Regions from separate parts of the Pseudomonas sp. S30_BP2TU TE3576 genome, predicted to be linked through region 1. Evidence: riboswitches for the same ligand, from Rfam matches in the RefSeq annotation. Region 1 holds a riboswitch; the other holds the start of a gene.

Region 1 (7,853 bases):
ACGCCAGATCCTTGAAACTGATCGGGCGACTGATGATGCGGCCGTCCAGTTCCGGCAAGGCAATGTGCATCGCCAGGTCACGGGGGCCGAGGCCCTGTTCGCTGGCGCGCCAACCCGGTTCGTTGTCCTGTGCGCAAATGGCCTGAATCACCGGAATATTGCGGCGAAACGGGCGCAGATGCGGGGCTTCGGGGCTCGACTGGGCGAACCCCGTGGTGTTCAGGATCACCGAGACGCTGGCCTCATCCAGCCAGTCCTCGACCACGCCAAGGCAACCGGGTTCTTTCAGGCTGGCCAACGCAATCGGCAACGGATTCAACCCCGCCGCCTGCAATCGCTGGCAAAAAACATCAATGAAAGCAGTGTTCGCCGCCTGCAAATGCGAGCGGTAAAACAACACCGCCGCCACGGATTGATCGGCGTGCCAGTCGGCCTGCCAGTCGCTCAGTGCGGCAGAGTGTTTGTGCGGATGGTAAATCGCCGTGCGTGGCAGGGTTTGCGGCTCGCCCCAGGTGTAATCGCGTGCCAGCCAGCGGCTCGCCAGGCAGCGGAAAAAATTCAGCGCATTACCCATGCCGCCCTGACGCAGAAACTGCCAGAGCCGATCGCGATCCTCGGCGCCGACCGTGCTCAGGTCGCTGAGCTCCGGGTCCGGGCGATCATCGCCCGGCACCAGAATCACCTGCACGCCGCGCTGCGACAGTTCAACCAGACGCTCGATACCGTAACGCCAATAGGCGATGCCGCCGTGCAGCGAAATCAGGATCACCTTGGCGTGACGCAGAACCTCATCGACGTACAAGTCGACCGAGGCATGGTTCTGCACCTGCATCGGGTTGGCCAGGCGCACGCTCGGGTAATCGCCGGGCAACTGCTGCGCCGCTTCGGCGAGCAGCGCCAGGCTGGAATCGCCACTGCACAGGACCACCAGGTCGGCGGGGGTTTGTCCAAGGTCGGCGATGTTGTCATCCGACACGAAACCGCCGGGCTGGGTCCTGAGCAGGTGCATGGCTTACACGCTGAGCGCGGCGCGCAATTGCGCTTCGAGAACAGTGGCGTCCAGTTCCTGGCCAATCAACACCAGGCGGGTGATGCGCGCTTCTTCGGCGCCCCACTGGCGGTCGAAATGCTTGTCGAAACGCGTGCCCACGCCCTGGATCAGCAGGCGCATCGGTTTGTTCGGGATCGCCGCAAAACCCTTGACCCGCAAGATGCCGTGCTGGACTACCAGTTGGGTCAGCGCGTCCATCAGCAGGCTTTCGTCGGCCTGGGGCAGTTCGATGGAGATCGAATCGAAGGCGTCGTGATCGTGGTCGTCATGATCGTCGTCGCCATCGTGATGATGGTCGTGGTGGCTGTGACGGCTGTCGATGTGTTCTTCGGAGCCGGCACCCAGGCCGATCAGCACGTCCAGCGGCAGGCGACCGCTGCTGGCTTCGACGATTTTCACCGCAGGCGGCAATTCTTCGGCGACTTCCAGGCGCACGCGGGCCAGGTCTGCCGGGTTGATCAGGTCGGTTTTGTTGAGGATGACCAGGTCGGCGCTGGCCAATTGGTCGGCGAACAGCTCGTGCAGCGGCGATTCGTGGTCCAGGTTCGGGTCGAGTTTGCGCTGGGCGTCGACCTGATCGGGGAATGCGGCGAACGTGCCGGCGGCGACAGCCGGGCTGTCGACCACGGTGATCACCGCGTCAACCGTGCAGGCGCTACGGATTTCCGGCCACTGGAAGGCTTGCACCAGCGGCTTTGGCAGTGCCAGGCCCGAGGTTTCGATCAGGATGTGATCGAGATCGCCGCGACGGGCCACCAGTTCGCGCATCACCGGGAAGAACTCCTCCTGGACGGTGCAGCACAGGCAGCCGTTAGCCAGCTCATAGACTCGGCCGTTGGCCTCTTCTTCGGTACAGCCGATGGAACATTGCTTGAGAATTTCGCCGTCGATGCCCAACTCGCCAAATTCATTGACGATCACCGCGATGCGGCGGCCCTGGGCGTTGTCGAGCATGTGCCGCAGCAGCGTGGTTTTACCCGAGCCGAGAAAGCCTGTGACGATAGTGACGGGGAGTTTGGCCAGTGTTTTCATCGGATGCCCTTTGGCTAAGCTGGCGGGCATACGGGACGACAACCGGCAACGCGGGCGCGCGTGCCTGAAGAGTTCGCCACCGGATCACCCCGCCCGGTTGAAAGTGAGAATCTGTGTCGAGGCAGGTCTCCTGGCTGACGGTGTGCCAGCCTTGAGCCTGGCATTCGCTGCGCCTTCCCGCCGGACTCATGGATTGAGCCTGCAGTGGCGTGGCAGCGAACATCACCGTTCACAGTTGCGGGGGCAGCCGCGGCATTGACCGCGTTCCCTTCTTAGCTTCGGCAAACGCCGAAGAACCTCGAAAGCGCAAGGCTACGCATGGTCTTGGGGCGGGTCAATGTTCACGTGACTTCTGCGGTGTGCCCTTCGCGAGCAAGCCCGCTCCCACATTTGATCGGGTTCTTTCAGGGGAAAAGGGTCAAGTGTGGGAGCGGGCTTGCTCGCGAAGAAAGCGACTCGGTTTACAGTTGAGAACCCTTGCCAATTGACGCCCAACCCCCTCCCATGCTCTCCTACACGCCTTGTTACGGGTGCCCTTCACAGGGTGAAACGGGAAACCGGTGAATCATGTGCTTTACTCTTAAGCCATGTCAGTCCGGTGCTGCCCCCGCAACGGTAAGCGAGCGAAGCATCAGATCCACTGTGCCACTACGGCATGGGAAGGTGATGCTTTCAGGAACAGGCAGAGGCCTGCGCCCCTCGTGAGCCCGGAGACCGGCCCGCAACACAAAGTGACCAGTACGATCACTGAACCAACAAACCCGCGGTGGGCGGGCGCTGTTTGAAACGCTGCGCGCCTGGTCGTGCAGTTTTTTGCATGCGCTCTTATTCCCCGCTGACAGACCAGAGGGATACGCCATGTCGATCATCAGCAGCACCGGCCACATCACCACCAGCACCACTTCTACCCTGGCCCAACGTCTGACCGCCGCCGTCTGCGCGTCGATCCTGGGCGCCTGTCTTGTCTATTTCGCCGGTTTCTCGCACATCGAAGCGGTGCACAATGCCGCCCACGATACCCGTCACAGCTCCGCGTTCCCGTGCCACTGAGAGCTGTTGACATGATCAAGCGTATTGCGCAAACCGCAGGCTTCACCGGACTGCTGGCCGCCCTGTTGTTGACCCTGCTGCAAAGCTTCTGGGTCGCGCCGCTGATTTTGCAGGCCGAGACCTACGAAAAAGCCGAACCGGCCGCCGTTGAAGTTCACCAGCACGCCGATGGCGCCATGGCTGCTCACACCCACGATGCGCAAGCCTGGGAGCCGGAAGACGGCTGGCAGCGTGTGCTGTCGACCACTGGCGGCAACCTGGTGGTGGCCGTCGGTTTCGCCCTGATGCTGGCCGGCCTGTACACCTTGCGTGCACCGACCAAAACCTCTCAAGGCCTGCTCTGGGGCCTGGCCGGTTATGCGACCTTCGTGCTCGCACCGACGCTCGGCCTGCCACCTGAATTGCCCGGCACTGCCGCCGCCGATCTGGCACAACGGCAACTGTGGTGGATCGGCACCGCCGCCTCCACCGCCGTCGGTATCGCCCTGGTTGTGTTCAGCCGTCACTGGCTGATGAAAGTCCTCGGTGTGGCGATCCTCGCCGTTCCCCATGTGATTGGCGCACCGCAACCGGAGGTGCATTCGATGCTCGCTCCGCAAGCACTGGAAGCCCAGTTCAAAATCGCTTCGCAGCTGACCAACGTGGCATTCTGGCTGGCCCTGGGCCTGATCAGCGCCTGGTTGTTCCGCCGCAAAAGCGATGGTCAATACCACGCATGACTGCTGCCAGCACAGCGCCGACCCTGGTGGTCGGCCTGGGCTGCCAGCGGGGCTGCCCTGTCAGCACGCTGCGGGCGCTGCTCGACCAGGCGCTGGAAGCGCATCAGATCCCGCTTCATGAGATCAAGGCCCTGGCCAGCATCGATTTGAAGCGCAACGAACCTGCACTGATCGAACTGGCGAAGCAGCTTGGCCTGGAATTGATGTATTTCAGCAGCCAGCAACTTGCCGCTTATGAGCAGCAACTCAGTCATCAATCGCAGATAGCGTTTGAGCGCACCGGTTGCTACGGCGTGGCGGAAAGCGCCGCGCTGGCCCTGGCCGAACAACTGGCCCAGGCCCCGGCAAAACTGCTGATCCCACGACAAAAATATGCCCAGGCGACCCTGGCATTGGCCGGCGCGGCATAAAAACCCCGATAATCCCCGCCATTGATCATGAACAATCTTCATCTGAAGCCCTGTTCATCCCCCTTTTTCCCACAGGAACCGACGATGACCGTCTACTTCATTGGCGCAGGTCCCGGCGACCCCGAACTGATTACCGTCAAGGGCCAGCGACTGATTCGCAGCTGCCCGGTGATCATTTATGCCGGCTCTCTGGTGCCGGCCGCCGTACTGGAAGGTCATTGTGCCGAACAGGTGGTCAACAGCGCCGAACTGCACCTGGAACAGATCATCGACCTGATCAAGAGCGCCCACGCCAAAGGCCAGGATGTGGCCCGAGTGCACTCCGGCGATCCGAGTCTGTACGGCGCCATTGGCGAGCAGATTCGCTATCTGCGTGAGCTGGGCATTGCGTTCGAGATCGTGCCCGGTGTCACCGCAACGGCAGCTTGCGCGGCCCTTTTGGGCGCCGAACTGACGCTGCCGGACGTTTCACAGAGCGTGATCCTGACTCGCTACGCCGACAAAACCGCCATGCCAGCCGGAGAGGAGTTCTCCAGCCTGGCGCAGCACGGTGCGACCATGGCGATTCATTTGGGGGTTAATCACCTGCCGAAGATCGTTGAAGAGCTCGTGCCGCATTACGGTGCCGATTGCCCGATTGCGGTGGTGCATCGCGCGAGCTGGCCGGATCAGGATTGGGTGGTGGGAACGCTTGAGGATATTGCCGGGAAGGTTGAGGCGAAAGGCTTTCGCCGTACGGCGTTGATTCTGGTGGGTCGGGTGCTGGGCAGTGACCATTTCAGCGAGTCATCGCTGTATCGCGCGGGGCATGCGCATCTTTACAGACCCTGATTCACCACCAACCCTGTGGCGAGGGGGCTTGCCCCCGTTCGGCGGCGTAGCCGTCGCAAAATCTGTGCGCCCGTTTTAAAAGCCGGGGCCGCTTCGCAGCCCAACGGGGGCAAGCCCCCTCGCCACAGGTTTCCAATGCCCCATAAAAAACGGCGCTCACGGGGCGCCGTTTTTTCGTTTCGCAGCGAACACCTTATTAGTAGTAGGCGTTTTCTTTCTGCGTGTGGTCGGTTACGTCGCGAACGCCCTTGAGCTCGGGAATACGCTCGAGCAAGGTGCGCTCGATGCCTTCCTTCAGCGTCACGTCGGCCTGGCCGCAGCCCTGGCAACCACCGCCGAACTGCAGGACAGCGATGCCGTCTTCAACCACGTCGATCAGGCTGACCTGGCCGCCGTGGCTGGCCAGCCCCGGGTTGATCTCGGTTTGCAGGTAATAGTTGATGCGCTCGTTGACCGGGCTGTCGGCGTTGACCATCGGTACTTTGGCGTTTGGCGCCTTGATGGTCAGTTGGCCACCCATGCGGTCGGTGGCGTAGTCGACAACGGCATCGTCCAGGAAGGCTTCGCTGAAGTGGTCGATGTACGCGGTGAAGCTTTTCAGCCCCAGCGCGGTGTCTTCGGGTTTTTCTTCGCCCGGCTTGCAGTAGGCAATGCAGGTTTCGGCGTACTGGGTGCCAGGCTGGGTGATGAAGACGCGGATGCCGATACCCGGGGTGTTCTGCTTGGAGAGCAGATCAGCCAGATAATCGTGGGCGGCGTCAGTAATGGTAATAGCGGTCATGGAAACTCCTCGCAGGCTTGGGCGCAGTTTACGCCAATCAACGCGCCGGACAAAGTCCTAGTATTTTTGTCGGGAAAGAATTGTGAGAGCGGGCTTACTCGCGAGGGCGTCGTGTCAGGCAAATCAATTGCGCCTGACACACCGCTTTCGCGAGCAAGCCCGCTCCCACAGGGGATCCGTGGTTTTTCAGAGGTTCTCGTAGCGATTCATGTCCAGCACGCCCTCTTCCACCGGATTGGTTTCCTGGATGTAGCGGCTCAGGTCATGGAAATACGGCCAGAATTGCGGATGACTGCGACGTATCCCCCAACGTTCGACGATTTTCTCGAAGCTGTCGGTATCCCTGGCGTTCTCCATTGCATCCACAAACGCCGGCACTTGCTCGGCCGGAATGTTGAACATGAAGTTCGGATAGCTGCTGAGCACACCCGGGAAAATCGTCAGGGTGTCGAGCCCCGGCTGATAGCGCAGCGATTCGCCGAGCAGGAACGCGACGTTGCTGTGAGCACGGTTGCGCAGCAGGCTGTAGATCTCACGCTTGCCGCTGCTGGTTTCGATACGCAGCATGGTCGCTTCCGGCAGTTGATCAATCACTTTCAACCCGGCCGCCGGACGCGAGGTCAGGCGGCTCAGCGCCTGCTCGGCACTTTGCAGGCCCGGATCAATGTTCGGCCGCGAGCAATAGGCACCGTCGCAGCGGTTGATCGGATCTGGCCTGGCATTGAGGTCGCCATAGCGGGAGAGCAATTGCCGGGCGAAATCTCGCTTGGGGTCCTGCGGGTTCAGATTCAGTGCCGTTGGCTTGTCGTTATCGATGGTCTCGTAGTCCAGCCACATCTTGAACTTGCCACTGTTCTGATACCAATCGTCGAGGTAGCCATCCCGGGAATCGGCGGGCATCAGGCGCAGGAAGTTCTGCTCGGCACCATTGCGGATCAGGTCGAAATACAGCCGCGTCTGGGCCTGATGGGACACGTTGCCGAACACATCGAAATTGACTGCCAGTTGATAGTAGGTGCGCTCCAGCAGCGGATAGTCGAACAGCCACACCGTTTGCGGCACGTCGCCGATCAGGCCTTTGGTCACCGAAGCACTGTCGAAATGGCGGAAGATACTCAGCAACGCATTGTCATTGCCCGCCCACAGGGTCGACCAGCTCGGCGCCGGCTGATCGGCGTAGCTGTCCCGGCGCAAGGCTTCGTATTCATTACGCTTGTCGCGGTAGTCGTGCCACAGGCTGAGGACGCTGCCGACATCATCGTTCTGCCCCGGCATTGCCAGCAACGGCGTGGCCTGTCCCCGATAGTTCGGGTCGATGATGTAGAGGTCGTGTTCGGGCGCCTGGAACAGCGCCCAGAAATTATCGCGGATCACGTCCGTGGCGATCTGGCCACGACACACCGGCCCACGGATAAACGTGCGCACAAAGTACTCGGCGTTATCGAGCATGAACTGATAGCGCGCCTGGGCCGGAATCGCTTCGAAGGTGGCAAACGGGTTGGCCCGGCTTTGCGGCCCATAGCCCGGCAATGCGTTGACCTGCCAGTTACCGCTGTAGAACAGCGACTTGACCCGCGCCAGCTTCGCCGAACTCAGCGGATAGGTGATATGGGTCTTGTGCACGATCACGCCCTGCACCGGCCACAAGCGGTAGTAAAACTGCGTGCCCGGGTCATCGTTCGGGCGCCGGGTGTTGATCAGGTCAATCGGCTGGCCGCTGGGCGTGCGCGAACGCACCCACTGGAAGAAATGCCCGGGCTCGCCATCCTTGAAGTAGAGGTGGGCGAGGAACCAGTGCTCGTACAACCAGCGTCCCACCAGACTTTCCCGGGCCCCCGGCGCATTGAGCAGGTTTTCCCACTGGAGCACTTGTCGGGCTTCTTTTGCACTGGGGACCAGGCCCTGCTGGTCGATAGGCGCCCCGGCCGCCAGCCAGCGTTGCAGCGTCTGGTACTGCTGATCGGTCAGGCCGGTCACCG
Region 2 (7,853 bases), 4.4 Mb from region 1:
CTCGCACGCTCAATCTCGACGATGCCCTGTACCAATACCTGCTCGATGTTTCCCTGCGCGAAACGCCACTGCTCAAGCGCTTGCGCGATGAGACCCAGGCGCTGCCGATGGCGCGTTGGCAGGTGGCGCCCGAGCAGGGACAGTTTCTCGCTTTGCTGGTGAAGCTGACAGGGGCGAGGCGCTTGCTCGAGGTCGGCACCTTTACCGGTTACAGCGCGCTGTGCATGGCGGCAGCATTACCCGCTGACGGTTCGCTGATTTGCTGTGATATCGCCGGCGACTACAACGCCATCGCGCGACGGTACTGGCAAGAAGCAGGGCTCGCCGGGCGGATTGACCTGCGTCTGGCTCCGGCACTGGAAACCCTGGCCGAGCTTGAGCGACAAGGGCAGGGCGAGTCGTTCGACCTGGTATTCATCGATGCCGACAAGGCCAACTACCCAGGTTATCTGGAACACGCCCTGCGTTTGCTGCGGGTCGCAGGGCTGGCGGTATTCGATAACACCCTGTGGAGCGGGCGCGTACTCGAGGCCAGTCCCGAGAGTGCAGACACCCGAGCGATCCAGGCGCTCAACCGAGCCTTGAAAGACGATGCGCGGGTGGATCTGTCGTTGTTGCCGTTGGGTGATGGGCTCACTCTCTGTCGCAAACGCTGAACCCTGTGGGAGCGGGCTTGCTCGCGAAAGCTGATTGACAGTCAACATTGATGTTGAATGTTATGACGCCTTCGCGAGCAAGCCCGCTCCCACATTGGGTAGAGGTTGGCAGTTGGGCGTTTATTTAGCCGCCGAAACCCGCCACACCTTGTTCCCCACATCATCGGCCACCAGCAGGTCGCCTTGCTGGTCGATCACCACGCCTACCGGGCGACCCATCGCTTGTTCCTTGTCGTTGAGGAAGCCGGTGAGCACGTCAACCGGTTTTCCCACAGGTTTGCCGGTGCTGAACGGCACGAAAATCACTTTGTAGCCGCTGTGGGGTTTGCGGTTCCACGAGCCGTGCTGACCGATGAATGCCCCTTGCGTGAAAGGCGCCGGCAGCTTGCTGTTTTCGGCGAAGGTCAGGCCAAGGGATGCCGTGTGCGGGCCGAGCGCGTAGTCCGGGGCAATGGCCTTGGCCACCAGGTCCGGGTTTTGCGGCTCGACGCGAATGTCGACATGCTGCCCGTAGTAACTGAACGGCCAGCCATAGAACCCGCCGTCCTTCACCGAGGTGATGTAGTCCGGCACCAGGTCGCTGCCGATTTCATCCCGTTCGTTGACCGCGGTCCACAGCGCGCCACTGTGCGGTTCCCACGCCATGCCGTTGGGATTGCGCAGGCCGGAGGCGAATATGCGATGCTGGCCGGTGGCACGATCCACTTCCCAGATCGCTGCGCGACCTTCTTCCTTGTCCATGCCGTATTCGGCGACGTTGCTGTTGGAGCCCACGGTGACGTAGAGCTTGCTGCCGTCCTTGCTGGCGATGACGTTTTTGGTCCAGTGGTGGTTCAGCGGGCCGCCGGGCAAATCGACCACTTTGACGGGTTGCGACTTGATCGCCGTGTCGCCGGTTTCATAGTGGAATCGCAACAAGCGATCAGTATTGGCAACGTACAGATTTTTGCCGACCAGTGTCATGCCAAACGGCGAGTTGAGGTTTTCCAAAAACACGGTTCGGGTTTCCGCGATGCCGTCGTGATCCTTGTCCCGTAGCAACGTGATGCGGTTCGGGCTGGGCACGGTAGAGCCGGCACGCCCCATGACTTTCTTCATGACCCAACCGCGAATGCCATTACCGTCTTCGGGTTTGGGTGGTGCGGCGGTTTCCGCCACCAGCACATCGCCATTGGGCAGCACATAAAGCCAGCGCGGGTGATCCAGGTGTTCGGCAAAAGCGGCCACTTGGGTGCCATTGGCAGCGATGGGCTTTGCACCCTCCGGCCAGCCAATGGCAGGTGCAATGTTCACGGTCGGAACCAGGGTCTTGTTGGGTTCTGGTAGTTGAGGTGACGGGCCGGTGCCGTCGGAGACTTGCAGCCTGGAGGTCTCGCCACAAGCGGCGAGCCCTCCGCAGAGCGCGATAACGAGAACGAGCGGGGGCGTGCGCATGCTGATGTTCCCTATGAATGCCTTGTTCTAATCATAGAGAAGCATAGCCATCCGATGGTTCAACCCTTAGCCGCGTGCTTCCTTGAACAGAACCGCAATGCCGGGGTGATAGTTGCCGGCTTCGTTGCGCAACTTGCGATAGGCGTAAGGGAAATACCAGGCCACAGCGCAGGTGTGTTCCTTCTGCAGGTCGTCGACCATGTCCTGGAGTTCTTCCGGCGTGGCGCCTTGCTGGGCTTTTTGCGGGGCGACGAACAGGCAGCCGAGCTTCAGGTCGCTGGCATGGCTCACTCGCTTTGCGTCGCTGGCGATATCGAGCAGGGCCTGGGTCAGATTGAGACTGTTGACCCGTGGCCAGCGCTGGCTGGTCTGGATGTAGGCGCGGGTTTCGGGCGAGGCGAGGAACAGGTCGGCGCGGCTGTTGCGTTCGCCTTCTTCGGTCTGTTTACGGGTTGGTGTCTGTTGCAGCGTGACCATCTCGGCCATCCAGGCTGCGGCAGACAGCAATCCGAGATTGGCTTTTTCGTCGTGCCAGTACGGTGTGTCGCCATCACCGCGGACGGCGTTATAGCGGTCGATGCATTCGAACCAGTGCTCGAGCACCGGGCGCAGGAATTCCAGCTTTGGATTGCTGATGATCATGCCTTGCATGGGCTCACCCTTGTTATTGTGTTGTGGGGTTGTGGCTCTTTGATATCACTGCTGAGAGCGTGGCACAAGATTGGCGTCAGTTTATTGATTGACAGCAGTTATTCGGCAGGTGGCCTCCCGGCTTTAATTGACGCTCCACCCCCAACCCTCTAACCTTCGCGGCTTGTTTCAGGTGCTCTGTGGCTTGGGTCGACAGAGTGAAACAGGGAAGCCGGTGAGTGAGTTCTTCTTCTAGTCGAAGGCCCGCAATTCCGGCGCTGCCCCCGCAACGGTAAATGAGTGAAAACTGTGTCTGGTGCCACTGTGTCGATTTGATGCGGGAAGGCGCACAGTCTGGCCCCGCGGCCACTCATGAGCCCGGAGACCGGCCTGATTCATCCAGCGGCATCACGGTGGGCGATGCCAGGCTTTTTGCCTTCTATTGTTGTGCCTGCCCGCCGTTATTCCAGCCTCAACGGAGAGCTCCCCCATGACTGATACCCCCGATCGTGACGAACGCCACCTGGCGCGCATGCAGCGCAAAAAAGCCGTGATCGACGAGCGCATCGCCAATTCGCCGAACGAGTGCGGCCTGTTGCTGGTGCTGACCGGCAACGGTAAAGGCAAGAGCAGTTCGGCCTTCGGCATGCTCGCCCGCGCCATGGGGCACGGTATGCAATGCGGCGTAGTGCAGTTCATCAAGGGCCGCAACAGTACGGGCGAAGAGTTGTTCTTCCGACGCTTTCCCGAGCAGGTGCGCTTTCACGTGATGGGCGAAGGTTTTACCTGGGAAACCCAGGATCGTCAGCGCGATATCGCCGCCGCCGAAGCCGCCTGGGCGGTGTCCCGGGAACTGTTGCGCGATCCGTCCATCGGTCTGGTGGTGCTGGATGAGCTGAACATCGCCCTCAAGCACGGCTACCTCGATCTCGATCAGGTGCTCAGCGACCTGCAGGCCCGACCGCCGATGCAACACGTGGTGGTCACCGGTCGTGCCGCCAAACCGGAAATGATCGAGATGGCCGACACTGTCACCGAAATGGGCATGATCAAACACGCCTTCCAGGCCGGGATCAAAGCGCAGAAAGGCGTCGAGCTGTGAACACGCCTCGTCATTGCCCGGCGGTACTGATTGCCGCGCCGGCCTCCGGCCAGGGCAAGACCACCGTCACCGCGGCGCTGGCCCGATTGCATCGCAATCAGGGGCGCAAGGTTCGCGTATTCAAGTGCGGTCCGGACTTTCTCGATCCGATGATCCTCGAACGTGCCAGCGGTGCGCCGGTGTATCAACTGGACATGTGGATGGTCGGCGAGCAGGAAAGTCGCCGGCTGCTGTGGGAAGCCGCCGCTGAAGCCGACCTGATCCTTATCGAAGGCGTCATGGGGCTGTTCGACGGCACGCCGTCGAGCGCCGATCTGGCGCGACATTTCGGTGTGCCGGTGCTGGGTGTGATCGATGGCACCGCCATGGCCCAGACCTTTGGCGCACTGGCCTTGGGGCTGGCGCGTTATCAGCCGGACTTGCCGTTCGCCGGGGTGCTGGCCAATCGTGTCGGCACGCTGCGCCACGCGCAACTGCTCGAAGGCAGCCTGACGGAAGGTTTGCGCTGGTACGGCGCGCTGTCCCGGGAAACCGGGATCGAATTGCCGAGCCGACACCTGGGGCTGGTGCAAGCCAGTGAGTTGAACGATCTTGACCTGCGCCTCGATGCGGCAGCCGATGCCCTGGCCAGCAGTTGCGAGGTCGCGCTGCCACCGGCAGTCGAGTTTGCCGCCCCCGATGCCATCGTCGTCGAACCGCTGCTGGCCGGTGTGCGCATTGCTGTCGCCCGTGACGAAGCCTTTGCGTTCACCTACGGCGCGAGCCTGGATTTGCTGCGGGCGATGGGTGCCGAGCTGTCGTTCTTTTCGCCGATCCGCGACAGTGCGTTGCCGGAGGCGGACAGCCTGTATCTGCCGGGTGGTTACCCGGAACTGCACCATGTCGCACTGGCACAAAACACCGCGATGCTCGAGGCGATCCGCGCGCACCACGCCGCCGGCAAACCCTTGCTCGCCGAGTGTGGCGGCATGCTGTATCTGCTCGACGCCCTGACCGATGTCGAGGGCACTCGTGCCGAACTCGTTGGCTTGCTGGCCGGCGATGCGGTCATGCAAAAGCGTCTGGCAGCGCTGGCGTTGCAAGCGGTGGAACTGCCGGAAGGTTCGCTGCGCGGGCACACCTATCACCATTCGCTGACCACTACTGAACGGGTGCCGATTGCCCGTGGCACGAGCCCTAACGGCGGGCGTGGAGCAGAGGCGGTTTACCGTGACGGGCGGATGACCGCCTCCTACGTGCACTTTTATTTTCCGTCCAATCCCACGGCGATTGCCGCGCTGTTTGCGCCGAGCCTTGAGGCCGCTTTCGCGAACAAGCCCGCTCCCACAGGGGATCGCGTTTCTTCAAACAGCTCACTTTTAAATGTGGGAGCGGGCTTGCCCGCGAAGAGGCCATGACCGACAACGCATTCTCCGAAGTCGAGCGCGCAGCGGTCTACCGCGCCATCGCTGAACGCCGCGACATGCGCCACTTCAGCGGCGGTACGGTCGAGCCCGAATTGCTGCGACGTCTGCTCGAGGCCGCGCATCAGGCGCCGAGCGTGGGCTTGATGCAGCCTTGGCGCTTCATCCGCATCAGCGATCGCGCCTTGCGTGGGCAAATCCAGGCCCTGGTGGAAGAAGAGCGCATTCGCACCGCCGAGGCTCTCGGCGAGCGCAGCGATGAGTTCATGAAGCTCAAGGTTGAAGGTATCAGCGATTGCGCCGAGGTGCTGGTCGCCGCACTGATGGACGACCGCGAGCGGCATGTCTTCGGGCGCCGCACCTTGCCGGAAATGGACATGGCTTCGTTGTCCTGTGCGATCCAGAACCTGTGGCTGGCGTCCCGCGTGGAAGGGCTGGGCATGGGCTGGGTGTCGCTGTTCGAGCCGCAAGCCCTGGCCGATCTGTTGAAGTTGCCACCCGGAGCCAAACCGCTGGCGGTGCTGTGCCTGGGGCCGGTGAGGGAGTTCTATCCGGCGCCGATGCTGGTACTCGAAGGCTGGGCGCAGGCGCGTCCGCTGCAGGAATTGCTGTACGAAAACTTTTGGGGAGTGAGTCAATGAGTATGGCGTTGTTGAGTGTCGCCGCGGTTGCGCTGGATGCGCTGCTGGGCGAGCCCAAGCGCTGGCATCCGCTGGTGGCGTTCGGCCGTTTTGCCGAGCGCATCGAGCAACGTTTCAACGGCGGCGGTCGAGGCTGGCGCAGCCATGGCGTCACCGCGTGGGTGATCGCCGTGCTGCCGCTGGTGCTGTTGGTCACGGCATTCTCCTGGGCGCCGTACGTTGGCTGGATCGTCGAGATTCTCGCGCTCTATAGCGCCCTGGGCATGCGCAGCCTCGGTGAGCATGTCACGCCTGTAGCCACGGCCTTGCGCGGGGATGATCTTGATGAAGCACGCAAACGCGTGAGTTATCTGGTCAGTCGTAAAACCAGTGATCTGGATAAAACCGAAGTCGCCCGTGCCGCCACCGAGTCGGTACTGGAAAACGGCAGCGATGCGGTGTTCGCGGCGTTGTTCTGGTTTGCCGTGGCCGGCGCGCCGGGCGTGGTGCTCTACCGTCTGAGCAATACGCTGGATGCGATGTGGGGCTATCGCAACGAGCGATTCGAACGCTTCGGCTGGGCGGCGGCAAAGATCGACGACGTCCTCAATTACATTCCTGCGCGTCTGGTGGCGCTGACTTACGCGCTGCTGGGTAAAACCCGTCTGGCGTTGAAATGCTGGCGCACCCAGGGGCCGACCTGGGACAGCCCGAACGCCGGTCCGGTGATGGCGGCAGGGGCGGGTGCCCTTGGCGTCGAATTGGGTGGGGCGGCAATTTATCATGGTGAACTGCATCAGCGTCCGCAGTTGGGTGAAGGTGCGCCGGCGGATGCCGACTCCATTGACCGGGGCTGGCAGTTGGTCCAGCGCGGGGTCTGGTTATGGCTGCTGATTCTCTGCATAGGAGCCGAATTTTATGCTTGAGCACGGTGGACGATTGCGCAAGGCAGCGCTCGAATACGGCATAGATGAAGCCGAGTGGCTGGACCTGTCGACGGGCCTTGCGCCCTGGCCGTTCCCGGTGCCGGAGATTCCGCTGCGGGCCTGGGCCCGTTTGCCGGAGGCGGACGATGGTCTGGAGCAGGCCGCCTGCGATTACTACGGCACCTTGCAGGCATTGCCGGTGGCTGGCTCGCAAATGGCGATTCAACTGCTGCCGCGATTGCGTCGGGCGGGCAAGGTCGGCGTGCTGTCGCCGTGTTATGCCGAGCACGCCGAAGCGTGGCGTCGCGACGGCTACATCGTGCGCGAAGTGCTGGAGCATGAAGTCGACTTCTTTATCGACAGTCTCGACGTGCTGGTGGTGGTCAATCCGAACAATCCCACGGGCCTGAGCCTGACGCCCAGTCGCCTGCTCGACTGGCACACGCGGCTGGCCCAGCGCGGTGGCTGGCTGGTGGTGGACGAAGCGTTCATGGATAACACGCCGCAACTGAGCCTGGCGCCGTTTGCCCATCAAGTCGGATTGATCGTATTGCGCTCGTTCGGCAAGTTTTTCGGCCTGGCCGGTGTGCGCCTGGGGTTTGTGCTGGCCGAGCGCAAGTTGCTCAAGCTGCTGGCTGAACAAGTGGGGCCGTGGGCCGTCAGCGGGTCAACCCGGGTAGTGGGCCAGGCCTGTCTGCGCGATACCGAAGGGCAGGCGCGGCAACGGGTGCGCACCGAAGCGGCCAGCGAGCGCCTGGCGTCGTTGCTGGAACAACACGGCTTCAAGCCCGAAGGCGGTTGCGCGCTGTTCCAGTGGCTGATCACCGAACGCGCCGAAGAACTGCATGAATTCATGGCCCGGCGCGGCATTCTGCTGCGGTTGTTCACGCACAACAGCAGCCTGCGATTCGGCTTGCCCGGTGATGAAATCGCCTGGGTGCGACTGACGCAGGCGTTCGAAGATTTCGCCAAGGAAAACCAATGACCACGCTGATGGTGCAGGGCACCACATCGGATGCCGGTAAAAGTACGCTGGTGACCGCGCTGTGCCGTTGGGTCACGCGTCAGGGTGTCAGAGTGGT

Evidence for each region. Region 1 has a riboswitch for cobalamin ahead of ABIA48_RS26400 (CbtB domain-containing protein). Riboswitches for the same ligand answer to the same signal wherever they lie in the genome.
Region 2: another riboswitch for cobalamin. It lies ahead of cobO (cob(I)yrinic acid a,c-diamide adenosyltransferase); the one in region 1 lies ahead of ABIA48_RS26400 (CbtB domain-containing protein).

Annotation. Positions count from the first base shown of each region.
Region 1 is NZ_JBNDLK010000001.1:5,759,917-5,767,769, reverse strand. Features, by position in the region: gene cobN (cobaltochelatase subunit CobN) at 1-1,009, opposite strand, end outside; gene cobW (cobalamin biosynthesis protein CobW) at 1,013-2,083, opposite strand; cobalamin riboswitch at 2,187-2,399, opposite strand; cobalamin riboswitch at 2,595-2,820, shown strand; gene ABIA48_RS26400 (CbtB domain-containing protein) at 2,942-3,133, shown strand; gene ABIA48_RS26395 (CbtA family protein) at 3,145-3,852, shown strand; gene ABIA48_RS26390 (cobalamin biosynthesis protein) at 3,849-4,262, shown strand; gene cobM (precorrin-4 C(11)-methyltransferase) at 4,347-5,093, shown strand; gene nfuA (Fe-S biogenesis protein NfuA) at 5,290-5,874, opposite strand; gene ABIA48_RS26375 (fatty acid cis/trans isomerase) at 6,061-7,853, opposite strand, start outside.
Region 2 is NZ_JBNDLK010000001.1:1,400,469-1,408,321, reverse strand. Features, by position in the region: gene ABIA48_RS06370 (class I SAM-dependent methyltransferase) at 1-656, shown strand, start outside; gene ABIA48_RS06365 (PQQ-dependent sugar dehydrogenase) at 777-2,090, opposite strand; gene ABIA48_RS06360 (hypothetical protein) at 2,157-2,741, opposite strand; cobalamin riboswitch at 2,895-3,128, shown strand; gene cobO (cob(I)yrinic acid a,c-diamide adenosyltransferase) at 3,211-3,822, shown strand; gene ABIA48_RS06350 (cobyrinate a,c-diamide synthase) at 3,819-5,219, shown strand; gene bluB (5,6-dimethylbenzimidazole synthase) at 5,216-5,866, shown strand; gene cbiB (adenosylcobinamide-phosphate synthase CbiB) at 5,863-6,771, shown strand; gene cobD (threonine-phosphate decarboxylase CobD) at 6,764-7,756, shown strand; gene ABIA48_RS06330 (cobyric acid synthase) at 7,753-7,853, shown strand, end outside.